One region of the Silvanigrella paludirubra genome, then DNA from elsewhere that is predicted to be linked to it. Evidence: riboswitches for the same ligand, from Rfam matches in the RefSeq annotation. Region 1 holds a riboswitch; the other holds the start of a gene.
The links. A riboswitch is a leader RNA that binds a small molecule or an ion and turns the genes downstream of it on or off. The one in region 1 is predicted to bind cobalamin.
Positions count from the first base shown of each region.

Region 2: linked by a shared signal. The riboswitch ahead of GCL60_RS07505 (acyl-CoA thioesterase) and the one ahead of GCL60_RS06545 (TonB-dependent receptor plug domain-containing protein) in region 1 are both predicted to bind cobalamin.

Region 1 is NZ_WFLM01000002.1:553,985-562,577, reverse strand. Features, by position in the region: gene GCL60_RS06555 (chitinase) at 1-491, shown strand, start outside; gene GCL60_RS06550 (substrate-binding periplasmic protein) at 515-1,300, opposite strand; cobalamin riboswitch at 1,418-1,645, shown strand; gene GCL60_RS06545 (TonB-dependent receptor plug domain-containing protein) at 1,699-3,846, shown strand; gene GCL60_RS06540 (hypothetical protein) at 3,848-5,074, shown strand; gene rlmM (23S rRNA (cytidine(2498)-2'-O)-methyltransferase RlmM) at 5,093-6,181, shown strand; gene GCL60_RS06530 (substrate-binding periplasmic protein) at 6,244-7,029, shown strand; gene GCL60_RS06525 (GAF domain-containing sensor histidine kinase) at 7,026-8,243, opposite strand; gene GCL60_RS06520 (threonine aldolase family protein) at 8,322-8,593, opposite strand, start outside.
Region 2 is NZ_WFLM01000002.1:775,557-784,149, reverse strand. Features, by position in the region: gene GCL60_RS07520 (hypothetical protein) at 1-403, shown strand, start outside; gene GCL60_RS07515 (hypothetical protein) at 412-732, opposite strand; gene GCL60_RS07510 (TSCPD domain-containing protein) at 851-3,238, opposite strand; gene GCL60_RS07505 (acyl-CoA thioesterase) at 3,363-3,758, opposite strand; adenosylcobalamin-variant (AdoCbl-variant) riboswitch at 3,783-3,880, opposite strand; gene GCL60_RS07500 (glycosyltransferase family 9 protein) at 3,914-5,032, opposite strand; gene GCL60_RS07495 (hypothetical protein) at 5,034-5,483, opposite strand; gene GCL60_RS07490 (segregation and condensation protein A) at 5,671-6,456, shown strand; gene GCL60_RS07485 (hypothetical protein) at 6,425-7,483, opposite strand; gene rplM (50S ribosomal protein L13) at 7,796-8,239, shown strand; gene rpsI (30S ribosomal protein S9) at 8,267-8,593, shown strand, end outside.

The DNA of each region.
Region 1 (8,593 bases):
AAAAATTTCAGATAAATCATTCAGAAACAAAAATAACATTTACCTTAGCTACCATGCCTGAAGGTTTAACAGCAGAAGGTGAGTGGTTAATTAAAGCTGCTAAGTCAGAGGGAATTCATTTTATAGTTAATATTATGGCTATGGATTATGGTTATTCTTATAATCAAAATATGGCAGACTATGCAATACAAGCAGCGAATAATTTATTTTCATTTCTAAAAATTCAATATTCAAATTATTCAGATTACGACATTTGGCAAATGATAGCAATAACGCCAATGATTGGTCTAAATGATGTAACGACAGAAAATTTTTCTCTTCATGATGCAGATAAATTAAAAACGTTTGCAAATCAATTTAATATAGGCGGGCTTCATATGTGGTCTGTTAAAAGAGATAATCCTTGTTCATCATCTTTTGTTTTACCAACATGTTCAAGTAATAATAATCAGAAAAAAAATTATGAATACTTAATGCATTTTAATAATTAAATATTTAATTTGTAAAATAATTATTATTCTTCGGCGTTATATTTTTTTAAAATTAGATTATATTCTGGGGTTTTTTTAAAATTATTTAATTCATTGCTAAATGAAATAGCTCTATTTTGAGCTAATTGCTGTTCCTCTTTACTCTTATTTAGTTTTTTAGAAAAAGCGATATAATTTCTTGATACATAGATACTTGGTTTTAAATGAATAAAATATTTTCTCATTTTTTCTTTTTTCAAAAGAATATCAAATGTATAATATTCTCCAAAATAAACAGGCATGCGTTCTTTTAGCATTTTTTGTAATGTAGTACTTTCATTGTTACTATATTCAAGATTAAATGAGCTTTTTGTGATTATATCTTGATAATAAAATCCTTTAATTAATCCTAATGAGGAAATACTTTGCGCAAATTTATTAATATCACCATCGTAAAATATTTTATCTTTATTTTTTGCTAAAATCCAAAAATAGAAATTACTTTGTGATAATAAAGAATTTTCAAACCATAAGTATTTATTACGTTCTGGATTTGGTGCAATATAACTAATGGCATCAACATCCCCTTTTTCTGCCATAAGTTGGGCTCTTGACCAAGGATAACTTTCATATTTATAAGTCCAATTTAATTTTTTTAAGACCGCTTGAATTAAATCTACATGAACTCCAATAACTTTTGAGTTTTCTGTAAATTCATTGGGTGGATATTCTCCATCACCGCGGACGATATATAAGCTTTCATTTTTTGCAAAAGCGATTAATTTAAAGTTAAAAAAAATAAGTATAAATAAAATTTTTTTTAGGTACATTTTTAATGCCTTAATCTTTAAAATGGTTATCAATAAATATATTAATTTCAAAATGTTTAACTTGTCAAAATTGTTTTTATACTTTTGATAGAATTTGACATGATTCCTTTCTTATGACAAATGTTTATTGTTGATGGTTTTGTAAATTTTATAAAGAATCAAATCAAAATAAAATTGTACAAATTAAAAGGGAATTTAGTGAAAGTCTAAAACTGTCCCGCAGCGGTGTTAAAGAACGAAATTTGCATTATGGCACTGGGAAACTGGGAAGCCGCAGAAAGTAGAAAAACTTATTTTTAAGAAAAGCTTTTAAGTCCGAAGACCTGCCATCATACGTCCTTTGTAGACGTTTATAGATAAAGATCCGTGGGGATCTCCTGTAAAAAAAGAATATATTTATGCGCCCAATTTTTGTGTTTGCTTTTGTTTTATTTTCAGTTAATGCATTTGCACAAAAAAGCATACCAATTATTGTTATTCCAGAAAATGAAACAATAAAGAAACAGTCAAACTCAGAAAATAAATTTAATAAATCTGTTGAAATCCTTCATGATCCTTCGTTAGGAAATATAAATCAAGAAACCATTTCCTCTAAAATGACTCCAGGCAGTTCTCCTGCTCCAAAAAGTTTTTCAGATCTTGCTGATAAAATAACATCAGCCCAGGTGGAGCATTTTGGTGGTGAGGCCGGTGCATTAAGAATTCGTTTAAGAGGAGCGAGAGCTTTTGAACCATCTTATTATTTTAACGGAATTCCACTAACAGGTGCAGGAAGTAGTGAACAAAATGTCTCGTTATTGCCATTGTCCAATATTGGTTTATTAAATGTTTACCCGGATTCTCCTCCATTTTGGCTAAGTTCTATGGGAATTAGTGGAGATATAGACATTCAAAGTTGTAGGCGTATTGATTGCTTTACTTATGATCAAGAAAACAATGTAAATGCATTTAAGGTAACAGAAAAAATTGGCTCATATCATTATAATCAAATATCTGGGGTTTATTCCTTAAAACCTCGTAAAAATTTTGAAATATTTATGACTTCTGAATATACAAGTAGCAAAGAAGATTACCCTATATTTAATTCCAGTAATTCTGTTTTAAATCCGAATCAAGGGTACTTTGAATCTCTTCAAAATAATGATTTTAAAAAATTTGCTGCAAGTTTTGGTCTAAGTACCTTTAATCAAAGTTTAGGGAAAATAAAATTTGACACAGTTTTTGGAAATCAGAACAAAGGAAATCCTGGAGAAATTGGAAGTTTTTCAATTTCAAGAACTAAAAAGAATATTTTAATTTCAACATTAAATACTCAAAAACTTTTTAGTGATAGTGGATTACAATGGGGAAATCAATTAGGTATTCTTTATAATACATCAGATACACAAAATATTCAGAGCGGTTTTGCAGCTCAAGCAAATCATTCAGAAAATTATACTTTACAACTAAAATCATGGTTTTTATTACCCTCATTTATTTTAGCACAAGAACAATCTGGTATTTCAATTGAATTATTACAAGCAAATCAAAAAACAAAAACTCTAGTTCCATCTAATTTAAGTGATGATTATAAGAGTAGCGTTAATGCAAATAGAAATGATTTTAGATTGTCTTTATTTGAATCTATAGTCATTGCTGTTACAAATAAATATTCACTTTCTGCAAATATGAATGCTTGGGTTTCATTCTCTCAAGCAAATTCAAATATGGATTGTAATTACCCAGGTGCTTCAAATACCTGTAATAATAAATTTCAGGAACAAGAAAAATCAATATATGGATATACTTTCTCATTGCAAAATAAATATGATTTTTTAATTCATTTTATGCGTTATACTTTAAGTATGAGAAGACCTTATTTAAATGAGTTTTATGGTGCACCTGAAGGATTATTGCCAAATATTAATTTGTTACCTGAGAGTAGTAAAAAATTTGAAACAGGTTTTCGAACTTTATTTGGAGAAATTGGTTACTTTCATGCTAATGATAATAATTTAATTTTCTTGCAACAGACAAGTTCAAATACATTTCAGTATCAAAATATTGAAAATGGTTATAGAGATGGATTTTATTTAAATTCCGACTATTATATTTTTGATTTTTGGAAAGTATATTTTTCTTATCAATATTTAATTTCAAAAATGATTTTAGAAAATGAAGAATCCTTTGTTCCAAGGAGCGCTAAGCACTATATCAATACGGGGACAAATGTTGAAAACATTTTGCTTGGTCATGTTATAGGCTATCAAGCTCTATTTGGGGCTTATTTTAATATGAATTGGCAAAGCCCTTTTTATTTGGATTATGCAAATATAAATGAAATGGATGTCCCTCCACTATATAATGCTGGTATTTCATACACTCTTTCAAATAAATTAAATTCTCAAAATTATACCATTTCATTTGATATTTATAATATTTTAGATGAAACATATTCTTCTGTATCAAATTCTACAGGTTTTATTCAACAAATGCAGACTAACGGTTATATTGGATATCCACCTCCGGGTCGTAGATTTTATATTTCTTTAATAGGCGAATTTTAGGATGAAAATAAAAAAATTGATTATTAGTTTCCCATTATTATTGACAACATTATTTATAGGTTGTGGAAAAAAAAGTAATAAAAATCCTGAATTTAAAATATCAGATTCAAATTCTTATTTAGTAACAAATAAATGGCGAGAATTTAGTAATTTATATAGTTTTGATTTTTCTACAAACAAAACAACTCTTATTTTATCGCGACCTGCTAGCGGTGATTCTATTGTTTTTCAAAAATATGATAGTTTAAATAAAATTCAAGGTATTTATTTTGCTGAACGTTTTTCTGGTAATAAACTGACTCGTGTTACTTATATTTCTTCAATATATAATAATTCAGGTGTTGAGCATACTGAATTTCCAATGAATTTACATAATATTATTTCCGTAAATAATAATATAGTTGGAATTGGATATGATAGAGGTGAAATCATAAAAACAGATATGTCCTTACAAAATACCATCATAAAAAATAGACAAATATTAAATTTAGATAATCAAGATATTGAAAATCCATCAAAATCTGAAACAAATGTTACATCCCTATTATATGCAAATGGAAAAGTCTATCTTGTTTCTGTAGGTAATTATAAATATAAAAATATAAAGCCCATTATTTATCAACTTTCAGATGACTTGCTAACAGCAGAAAAAATAGAAGTTGTTTCTGATTGTTTTAATGCTTCAAAACAAATTAATGTGATTGATAATAGTAAATTGGTTATTTCTTGTAATCCATACCCAAATTCTCAAGTTGCTAAAATGAATTTATTTTTAATAGACGTATCTTCAATTAAAGATAAAGGAAGTCCTTTAATAAAAGAAATCATTTCAAAAAATAGGGGTGAAAATGGAATTCAGCAATATGAAATTGGTGGAATTTCTGAAGATAAAAGTTCCATTTTTGTAACGGAACGAAAAAAAATGGATGATCAAGATTGGAAAAATAGTGTTATTAGTTCTTCTTATTGGATTGATTTATCTTCTCCTGAAAGTATTACTGTAAATGATTTAACAAGACAGACGCCTGTGAACTCAGTAGCGGGGGCTGTTACTTATAACTTTGCAGCTAAATCCTATTTATTTAGTTGTCTTATAGATGCTAAGAATTCAACTTGTATAAAAGGTAAGGGTGCTGTATCTCAAAGCAGGAATGCTAAAAATAGCATTGAAGTTGATTTTGGTATAAAGGGAGTTGATGAAATTAAATTTCCAACCCCTGTTTTTTAACAGAAAGAATAAAAACAAATGAATTTATCCTTGCTATTCTATTGTCGAGCTGGTTTTGAAAACGATTGTGCATCTGAAATAATGGAATACGCAAGTGCTAAAAACATTGAAGGTTTTGTAAAAGCAAAGACAAATACGGCACATGTGCTTTTTCAAGCTCATAATCCACTAGAAATTGTCACGTTATGGAATGATTTACAGCTAAATGATCTTTTATTTGCAAGACAAGTTTTGTTAACATCTCAATTATATTCAGATCTTCCTGAAAAAAATAGAACCATTCCTATATTTAAAGCATTTGAAGAAAATTTTTCATCCATTTTAAATGGAAAAAAATATTTAGATGATCTCTTTATAGAAGCTCTTGATACGGATGAGCATAAAGAAGTTCTCACTTTTTGTAAAAAATTTACGAGTCCAATGCTTTCTGAACTAAGAAAAAATGGATATGTAATTGGAGATAAGAACCAGCGTGCTTTGCGATTACACCTTTTATTTTTAACAGGTCAGTCATGTTATATTGCACTATGTGCCCCTAAAAAAGCTTCTCAATGGTTTATGGGGATTCCTCGTTTAAAATTTCCAAATGAAGCTCCAAGTCGTTCCACATTAAAGCTTGAAGAGGCCTTTTTTGTTTTTTTTAATGAGAGTGAGCGTGAATTACGTTTAAAGCAAGGGATGACCGCAGTTGATCTTGGTTCTTCACCGGGTGGTTGGACATATCAATTTGTTAGACGAGACATTTACGTTATTGCTGTTGATAACGGAGAGATGAATTCAGCTATTATGAAAACAGGATTGGTTGAGCATTTAAAAGAAGATGGATTTAAATATCGTCCTAAAAAACCAGTTGATTGGATGGTCTGTGACATGGTTGAAAAACCAAAGCGCATTGCAGAATTAATCACAGAATGGGCTGTAAGAAAGCTTGCAAAAGACTTTATTTTTAATTTAAAACTTCCAATGAAAAAAAAGCACTTAGAAGTGAAAGAATGTTTAAATTTCATTTCTCAAGAATTGAATTTAGAAGGAATTTCTTATAAATTAAAATGTAAGCATTTATATCATGATCGTGATGAAGTTACTGTTTGGCTATCTTTAGGATAGTTTGTTGTCATTTTATGATTAATTTGACTCCAATATAAAGTAACATACAAAGGGGTTAAATAATGACTTATTTTAATTGTAAAAATAAGATATATAAGTTTATTTTTATGTTGTTACTTAATTTATCCTGTAATTCTATTTATGCCGAAAATAAAATTGTACTTTATGAAGGTGACAGCCTGCCTCCTTATGCTATACCAGAGTCCGATTCTGGAGCTAGTGTAGAAATCATTCGTGAAGCGTTTAAAACTCAAGGTTATCTTGTTAAATTTATTTATGTTCCTATTACTAAATTAGCAGAAGATCTTGATAAAGATCCTCAGATCGATGGAGCATCAAGAAATATCTATAAAAAAGCTGATCAAAATAAGTTTTCGAATAATTATATTATATTTCATGACTGTGTGAATACTTTAGAAGAAAATAATTCAATTAAAAATATGGATGATTTATCAAAATCTTCTATTATTGCATTTCAGGGAGCTAAATTATATTTGGGAAAAAAATATAATGACGCTGTTTCATTAAATAGCAGTTATCGAGAAATTAATAATCCCTTAACTCAAACGAGTCAGCTTTTATTGGGGAGAATTAATGCAATTGTATCTGATATTTATATTTTAAATTATAAAATTAAAGAATTTATTAAAATGTTCCCAGATATTAAAATTAAAAGCGACAAAATTAAATGCTCTATTTATTTAAATAATAAACCATATAGAGCTTATTTTAAATATAAAAAACATAAAGATTTATTTGATTTAGGTTTAGCAAAAATAATAAAAAATGGTCAGTACTCTTTGATACTCAAAAAATATAATATTGAAGATACTTTAAATAAAAATTAATGAGGTAATTCAATAACAAAACAAGTATTTTTACTGTTTTTATCTAAATAAAACTTACCGTTATGTTCTTCAATTATTCCTTTAGAAGTACTTAATCCCAATCCTGAACTAGCTCCTACTTCCTTTGTAGTAAAAAAGGGTTCCATGATTTTATCTTGAATTTCACTTGGAATTCCAGGCCCCGAATCGAGAATAGATATTTTAACATATTTCGCTTCATTTTTAATTTTAATTTCTATAATTTTTTTATCGGATTTTTCTAAAGATTCATAAGCATTCATGATTAAATTTAAAATAGCTTGGCTAAATAACGTTGGTTTGCAATTTATAAACATATCATTCATTCTATATGAATGATCATATTTTATTTCAATACCTTTCTTTTTAATTTTTTCTTCACAGAGTAACAGAGTGTCCTCTAAAATTTTTAAAAAAGAAACTTTTTCTTTTTTTTCATACTCTGAATTTTTTGAAAAATGGCGAAGGCTTTTTACTACTTTTGCAATGCGATTTGAAGCATTTAAAATGATATTGAGATCATTTATGATCTCGGTTTTATTTATTTCTTCATTTTCTGAAAATGATTCTGATAATAATTGTATTTTTCCATTAATAATCATGAGAGGATTATTAATTTCATGAGCAACTCCTGAAGCCATTTCTCCTAATGAAATCATTTTAGAATTATGAATAAAAGCTTTTTGATTATCTATAATTTTCTGGTTTTGTTTGCGAAGCTCAAATAGTTTTATGACTTGATTTGATAATGCTTTTAAAATGAGTTTTTGTTGTTCATCTAATTTACTAGGTTTTGAATCAATAACACATAAAGTTCCTATTTTATGACCAGAGGGAGTAATTAAAGGAGAGCCTGCATAAAAGGTAACATTCGGTTTATTTATAACTAAGGGGTTGTCTTTAAAGCGATCGTCATTTAGTGCATTTTCAATAATAAAGATATCATCTTGGTATATGGCGTGGCCACAAAAAGAAACTTCTCTTGGTGTTTCTTCTGCGCTTAAACCTTGTTTAGATTTAAACCACTGTCTATTTGTGTCAATTAAACTAATTAATGCAATAGGTGTTTTGCATATATAAGACGCGATTAATGTGATTTCATCGAGATCAATATCGGGAGGAGTATCTAGTACATTATAATCTTTTAGTGCTTTGAGACGTTCTTCTTCGTTTTCTTTTATAGGAGCTTTTAGCATGCAGAAATTCCCTAAGATAAGTGTAATATATTATCTTAGGCTAAAAAGAAACTAAAATCAAAATAGATACTTATCTTTTTATGCTAATAAACTGAAATTATACTCTGCAGATTTGAAATCAGAAATGAGTTTTTGAACTTCAATTAAAGAGGTATTAAATGAGGTAACTAAACGAATTGTACAAGTTTGATCTTTTAAATTTTCAGAGAAAGTATAAAAATGGTAACTTTTAAAAATTTCATTTTTTAAAGCAATAGGCAACTGAATAAAAATTTGATTTGTTTGAACTTGATTTATTATTTTTATATATTTGCAGTCTAAAAAACCCGTTTCAATTTCTTTTGCCATTT
Region 2 (8,593 bases), 220 kb from region 1:
AACATGGTGGTTAAATAGATATGACTATTTGGTAAAAGGAGATGAATCTAATGCCGCTATTGTCGTATTTGAGCCTAAGGGGTTTATTTGCAAGAATAATGAATTACTGATGGAGGAAGATGCAGATAATGAGCCATTGATATCAAATTACGATCTTCTTCAAAAAATGACTAAATTAAAAATAAAATTTCAAAAATCAAGTGACTATGATGATTATAAGTATTTAAAAGTAAGTTATTTAGGTTACTATTATCTTTCATATAATGCAGATCTAATTAGTTTAAATGAATTAAATGGCAAATTAAGATGTTCAGAAAATAGTAACCCTAGTTGGTGTTATCAAGGAAAATCTTCTGATGAAAAAATCCCAATTTTTGAAAATATTGCTTTTGATCCAATGTAATATGAAAATTAACATTCTTTTTTAAGGCATTGGTCACAGCATTTGCATATAAGAATAAATCTTAAATTTTGATTTACATAATATGATCCTTCTTTATAAAATAAATTATTTTTTAAAGAAGTCTTATCTGAGTTGCTTAAAATATTATCTTGATCCTTAATAATAGATATTTTTCCTTCTTTTAAAAACTTAATAACTTCTTCGGAATCTAAAATGTTATAATTTGGTTTGTTAATACATGATTTATAACATTTAGTGCACTTATTTTCTGCGGCATGTGAATAAAAATTTAAAAGTATCAGAACTATGGCAAAAATATATTTAAACAATATTTTTATCCTTTAGATGTTGTTTGTTAGTATTTTTTAATAATCGGAAAATTTAGAATGATACAATTTTAAGTAAGATGAAAAATTTATCCTTAATGTCAAAAAATAATTAATATTATTAGCAGCGGCTCCAACCACATTCATTACAAACAATACAATTAGATTGATGAATTAAAGAGTCCTTTTGGCAGCTAGGGCAGTTTTCACCATGTAATTTACTTCCATCTTCTATATATTTTTTAAGAACTCTACTGATTGCTTTAGCAAAGGTTGTCATATCTCCTTCAGATTTTACCAGCTGTTGTACTATAAATCTAATATCTACGTGATGTCTTAAATTTAAAGAGACAAGCCTTGTCATAGCGCTTTCTGATCCATCATTTTTAAATGATTTTTTTATATCTAATTTTATTTCTTTATCCTTATTTTTTAAAACTAAAAAATAATTTCTTTTTTCATTTTTAAATATTTTTCCTTTTGTATAAATAGAAGGATTAAAATTTTTATGAAGAAGACCACAAAATACTTCATAGGGGCTATTATCAATTAATCCTACAAGTACAATCCATTTTTGACCTGATACATTTGTCTGATGAATGTCACATATAACTTCTTGGGGTCTTTTAAAAGAAACAAGTTTACTTAATTTATTTTTATTATTATCTGAAATATGATTTAGAATGCCTTCTCTACTTTTATCTCTGTAAACTGTGACAGATTTAAGTTCATATTCCCAAGATTTAAAATATATTTCAAGAATATCTTTGACTGTAGCCGATTCAGGAAGGTTATAAGTAACTGAAATTCCACTATCAATATATTTATACAATTCTGACATTAATTTAATTTTATTTATTGGATTGATATTTTTTTTAGGATTTTTATTCCATGCTGCAAAAACCCACTCTTCGGATTGAATCATTTCATCAATATTTTTCTTTGTAACTTTTAACTTTTTTCTTTTTAACTCATTTAATACACAATTATCATAAATAACATGTGTTCTGTATTCACCAGTTACTGCTCTTTCTTTTCGTTCATAGTAGGGAGAAAAAGAGGGTTCGCAACCATTCCCTCCTGTTCCAACAACCATAGAAAGTGTTCCTGTTGGTGCAACTGATAGACAACATACATGTCTCATGAATTCAAAATCATTTAATTTTAAATTTGTTAATTCACAAAGTCTTTTGATAAATGGGCTTTGTGTGAACCATTCTTTTTTAAATTCAGTAAAACTTCCTCTTTCTTTTCCTAACTCAATTGATGTTCGATAAGCGGATTCTGAAAAAACACTCATTATTATTTTTATTATTTCGATACTTTTTTCTGATCCATAAATTATTTTATTTTTTATAAACCAATCATATAATCCAGTGAATCCTAAACCTATTCTTGTCATTTCTTTTAATTTTTGTCTTTGAATGGGGTGAGGAGATCTTTTTTCCTCATACTCAGCAAGCATTACATTATCTAAAAAACGAATACCAAATGAAACTCTTTCTACTAACCAATCTTTCCAATTTTCATGATATAGAGGCATATTATAAAAATTTATAGATGCTAATACACAAGTATTAAATGGATCTAACTTTTGTTCTGAACATCCATTTGTTGATACAATATGAAATTTTTTATTAGGATGATAATTGCTATTTGACCAATATTCACTATTATCCCAAAATTCAATTCCAGGTTCCCCAGTTTTCCAAGCCTGATAAGCAATCTTTTGAAATAAATTTTTTGCATTTATTTGTTTCGTTATTTCTATATTTGGGCCTGACGAGTCATTATCAAATAACTTTTCTCCTACAAAAACCTCATTATTTAATCGTTTCCATTTTAATTCAATATTTTTATTTTTTTCTACACAATTCATAAAATGGGAGTCAATTTTTAGGGATATATTTTGAGAAGTTAGTTTAGTAATATCTGATTTACATGAAATAAATTCTTCACTGTCAGGATGATAAATCCATATATCTGGTTTAGTTGCTCCTCGGCGATTTTCTGCACCAATCACTTGCATTGAAGCATCATAATTTATAAGAAAGCTAACAGCACCGGTACTATACTTAGCACAATTATTCGTTTTAGCCCCTCTTGGTCTTAATCCAGAAATATCAATTCCATTCCCTTGTCCATAGGAAGCAATACGGCTCCAATTCATTAATGATTCTCCAAAAATATTTTCGATAGAATCTTTAACAGGGGCCTGTGTAGTGCAATTTACAAAAGATACTTTAGAACTTGGATTTCCTGCGGCTCTCCATATTCCACCTGCTGGGCTAAAATCTTTATTTGAAATAAATTGTATTGATTTTTGTTTCATTTCAGCAAATTTATTTTTATCGTATTTGTTTACTTCATGAGCAACACGATAAATAGCATCTTGAAAATTTTCTTTGTATACTTTATTTTTATTAGGCTCTGTTAATTCTAGACAATATTTACTTTCAAGAATATTTTTATATAATTCAGACATAAATTCATATTTAGTATGACTCATTTTTTGCTTCTTTATTTTTAAGATACAAGAATATAAGTTCAAATTATTATATTAATATTTTTCTTTTGATTCAATCTTTAAAATAAAAAAAGTGGAATAGCTAAAAGTTTGGAAAATAATAAAATTAAATTACTTGGGTTGTTTTGCCATTTTCATTGATAGCTACCATTGAAAACGTACCACTAACAGCTAATTCTCTTTTTTTCGTATACATATGTTCAATAAAAATTTGAACTTGAACTTTTAAACTTTTATTACCAACATGAGTTACAATTCCGTGAATATCGGCAAATGACCCTGCTGGAATTGGTTTTTGAAAATCAGTTTTATCTAAAGAAACCGTAACCATTTTTTTTCGAGAGAATCTTGTTGCTGTAATAAAAGCAACTTCATCCATCCAATTTAATGCGGTTCCTCCAAATAATGTATTGTAATGATTTGTGGTTTCTGGAAAAACACATTTAATCATTCGTGTTTCCGATTGATCAATATTTTCTTGAAAATCTTGAGATCTGTCCATGAGTAACCCCTTGCTCGAGAGTGAATTCTTGTAGGTAATCGGGCTTTCATAAAAAAAAATAATGATTACCGTTGCGGCACAGCGCTGGATTTTCACCAGACTTCCCCTACAAGAATAGGTACAGTATCTATAAAAAAAGCATTATGCAAATTAGACTAATTTTTTGTTTTTAAATTTAAGATATGATTAAATATATTTAAAGTATCAATATCTTGAAGACATTTTAGATTTTTAAATCGGCAAAATCCTTTTCCATGTCTAGAACAAGGGCTGCAAGATAAATTCATATATTCAATAGATATTTTTTCATAAATTGGAACAAAACCAAATAAAGGTGAGGTTGCACCAAATAATACACTTGCAGGAATTTTGAAGACATCGGCCCCATGAGCAGCAAAGGAGTCGTTTGTAACAATATATTTTGAATTGGAAATAATATTCAAAGTTTGATCTAATGTTGTTTTGTTTACTAAATTTATAATTCTAGTTTGTTGAGGATAATCTAAATATTCTCCAAGGTAAATTTCGTTTGTCAATCCACAAATAATAATATGGTAATTTGTTTGATTTACTATTTTTTGAATCAATTCGCGAAACTTTTCTTTAGGCCATGTTTTTATAAACCCACTAGCTCCAGGAAATATGGCTATATAATCGAATTTATTGTTAAAAAAAGAATTATTATTTTGTAAAATAATGTGGTTTTTATTTAATTTTTCATATGAATTTTTATCTTTTAATATAATATTTTTAATAAGTTTTTCTTGGATTTCATGAATTCTATTAAATTTTAATTTATTATCTTTTACTTTCTGTTTAAAAGAAAAATAAGATAAAATCACTAATAAAATACGATATAAAGTCATTTTGGATATAAAATATTTTTTTTCAAATTTAATATTAAGTTCATTTGAAATGAATTTTAAAGCTCTCTTACTTCGGGATGTTTTTTGTAAATCAACATATAAATGTTTTTTTAATGTTTTTAAACTATTTATATTTTCTAAAAAACTTTTTTCATTAACTTCATTACCTTTAAAATAATATAAATTTTTTTTTCCTTTTTGATGACAAATAAAAGCTTGTAGTCCATTTATTCGAAGAGCTATGTCTTTTGTGCTATGTGAAGTTATAAATACGGGAAAGTAACCATTTATTATTAATTTTACAATAGTATGGCTTGAGATTATTACATCTCCAATTGCACTGAGCCTGGTAATAAAAATAATTCTTTCAAATGTATTATCTGTAATATGTTCTTTTATATTATTCATTTTATCCATTTTTTTTCATAGCTGAAAATATAAATAAGGAAGACCATATAGCCATTGTTAAAATATAAAATATTCCTCCAATTGCAGAAATAGCAGATATAAGAGAAATTTTTCCTGTGATATCAGGAAAAAAAGCTTCTAAAATAATTCCAAAACCAAAAATAGGAATAGATACTAAATTTGTTAAAATAATCATTTTTATTTTTTTTTCTGAAATCATATTTTTAATGTGTGGAATTGATAATCCAATTAAAATCGTTGTAATACCCATAGAATTCATATGAGCATGCGCTGAACGTAACAATGTTCTTTGCCAGATCATAAATTCTGAGGGTGTAACCGCTGTTGAGTTTAAGAGTTTTACTTCAGCACCTAAAATACTTCCGAAAATACACCAAGAGAAAATCCAAAAAAAACCAATACCAATTAAAAATAATTTATATTTTTGCAATGAATTCACCTCATTCATGTAACTTGCAATATTATCGTGCAACTAAAACTCTAAATTGCGACAAAAATAATTTACTATGCCTCAAAAGACTTTACACCTTCGTCGACAGAGGTTTAATCCTCAATTACGATCATTTAGTAGCAAAATGATTGCTCGGATGAAATCGTTTTACAACTGGTAGAGATCAATGCACCTTAGATTAGAAAACTTTGATGGTCCTTTGGATCTTCTTCTGCACTTAATTAAAGCGCAGGAGTTGAATATCTTTAATATCCCAATTTTTATTATAACGGAACAATACCTTAGTTTTTTAAGGCAGGTACCTGAACTCGACTTCTTAACTGCTGGTGAATATTTAGCAATGGCAGCCCAGCTGATTGAAATCAAAGCAAATTTATTAGTCCCTGTTTTGCAAAATAACTCTCATTTAGAACCAGAGTCTTTAGATCAGGTTTCTGAAGAAGATCCTCGTAAGGTGTTGATTGAACAATTAATGGAATTTGAAGCCTTAAAAAAGGCTTCTGAAGTTTTACAATCCCTAAATGCAACGGCACAGGATATATTTCCTTCTGGGGAGTATAAAAGAAGGGATGAAGAAATCTCAGCATTTGAGCACCCAATCAAGGGAAATCCTTTTGATTTAATTATTTCTTTGGAACGTGTTTTGTTAAAGTTTTCAAATCAATCCACACCCAAGGTCATTGTTCGTGCTCAAAAAATTACTATTCAACAAAAAATGGAAATGATTAAAAAGAAATTAGAAGAACTTGAAAATGTAACCTTAAAAGTTCTAATTATGGACTGCTTATCTAGATATGAATTGATTGTTGTCATTATGGCTGTTCTAGAGCTTTGTAAAGCGAATCATGTGAATTTGTTTCAAAGTGCCATGTTTTCTGAAGTAGAGTTAACAAAAGGTATAAAATTTTATGAAGACACTTCTACTCTTCAAGATATTGAAGCGCAGATTTAATATATTCTCTATAGGCAACACTTAATGGGTACTCTGTATCATTTAGACGCATTTCTAAACGAGCTCTAGTTATATTATCTTTAGATATTGAATTATTTATGTTGTGTATTTCTTCATCAATTAGTTCATTTAAGCAGATATTATTTTCCATGTGATTATGTAATTTATCTTTTAAATATTTAATATTTTCTATGGATTCATTTTTTCTTGATAATTGATAGGATAATCTTTCAATAAAAAGTAGATTTTCATAATATTTATTTTCAAAATTAATTTCATTTTTGTGATTGACTTGATTTTTTATTATTAAATTAACTAATTTAGATAAAAAAATAGATTTATTATAAATATCATTTATATCATTATCTAAAATAGATTCTTTTATTGAAAGTAAGTTTAGTTTAAAGTTTTCATCTTTAAGATTTAAAAAATAAAAATAAGAATTAGATAGAGCTTCTAGCTTATTCAATAGTGAATAAAAGCCAAATTTAATAGAATCTTCTTGCCAGAAAGTAAGTGGTGCAAATAAATTTTCTTTGTTTAAAGATAAATTAGATAACGCAATTTTTTCTACTTCAGCAAAAACATAGTCTAAATTAATATCAATATTTATATCTTTTTCTATTTGTTCTAATAATATTAAAGCTCGAGAGCATTTAACAGTAGAAGAAGGTATTTGATTTATAGTATTAATCCCTTTTTTAGCATTTAAAATTAAAATAGATTTAATTTCTTTATTTAATTCCATGTAAGTTTCATTAAAATCTTTAAATAATAAATAACTTAAATATTGTCTTGCTAAAGGAACTCCTAAGGAAAAATCGAATTCTTCAATTAATTTTCTAATTAAATTTAAATTGGAATCATCTGGTTTTATGGATTTTGCATGAATGAAATCAATAAATTGGGATTCGCCTCCATCTATAAGATTGTATGACGCTTTTACAATGAAATTCAGGCAAGAAAGGTAAGGCGAGACTTTCACTGAATGATTTATTGAGTTATTTAAATTTTCACTGTTGACCACGACTAAACTTCCCGTTATAAAGCACCAACTGCGGCAAATTTTTGCGCAAGGAGTAATGCTATTGTTAAGTGGCTAATGCTACTGAACTATATTCTACTCTGAATGCTAGGTTGTGTCACTGCTTCTACAGGAACTCCACGCCTTTTGGGATGTGTGGCATAAGTAGTTATGTTTTTGAATAATTTTAGTTACTTGCGTTGTGAAACGCCCCATATAGCTAAAAAAGTTTGAAACAGGGCATACTCGCAGAGAATGAATTATAACTACAAGAATTTATTAATAAATTCTGTCTTTGTTTTGTGGAGATCTAATATGAAAACTTATTCTGCCAAAGCTTCTGAAATTCAGAAGAAATGGTTTATTGTTGATGCTGAAGGTAAAACTCTTGGACGTTTAGCAACTCAAATTGCTTATGTTCTGCGCGGCAAGCACAAGCCAACTTTCACGCCTCATATGGACATGGGTGATAACGTTATTGTTATTAATGCTGAGAAAGTAGTTCTTTCTTCAAATAAAGAGCTTACTAAGCTTTACCACCGTCACACAGGCTTTTTTGGCGGTCTTAAAACCCAAACTGCTGCTGAAATTCGCGCTTCTCAACCAGAGCGTTTATTAGAGCTAGCTGTTAAGGGAATGCTTCCACACAATCGTTTGGGTAATGAGTGCTACCGTCACCTTAAAGTATATGCTGGCGCTGAGCATCCACATACTGCTCAAAATCCGGAAGCATTACCAGAGCGTACACTTAAAAACTAATAAGCGATTTAAATGAGGGAGCCTAAAATGGCAGTTAAATATGTATCTGGCGTAGGTAAACGTAAAACATCTATCGCTCGTGTTTATTTGGTAAGAGATGGCAAAGGTGCTATCACAATCAATCACCGCACTCTTGAAGATTATTTCAAGCGTCCAACTTCACGCATGGTTGTTGAGCAACCTTTAAATCTTACTCAAACTTTAGGTAAGGTTGATATCCGCGTTACTGTTGTTGGTGGTGGTCTTTCTGGTCAAGCGGGAGCAATCCGTCATGGTATTACTCATGCGCTTCTTAACATGAACCCAGAATTCCGTTCTATTCTTAAGGCTTCTAGTCTTATTACTCGTGATGCG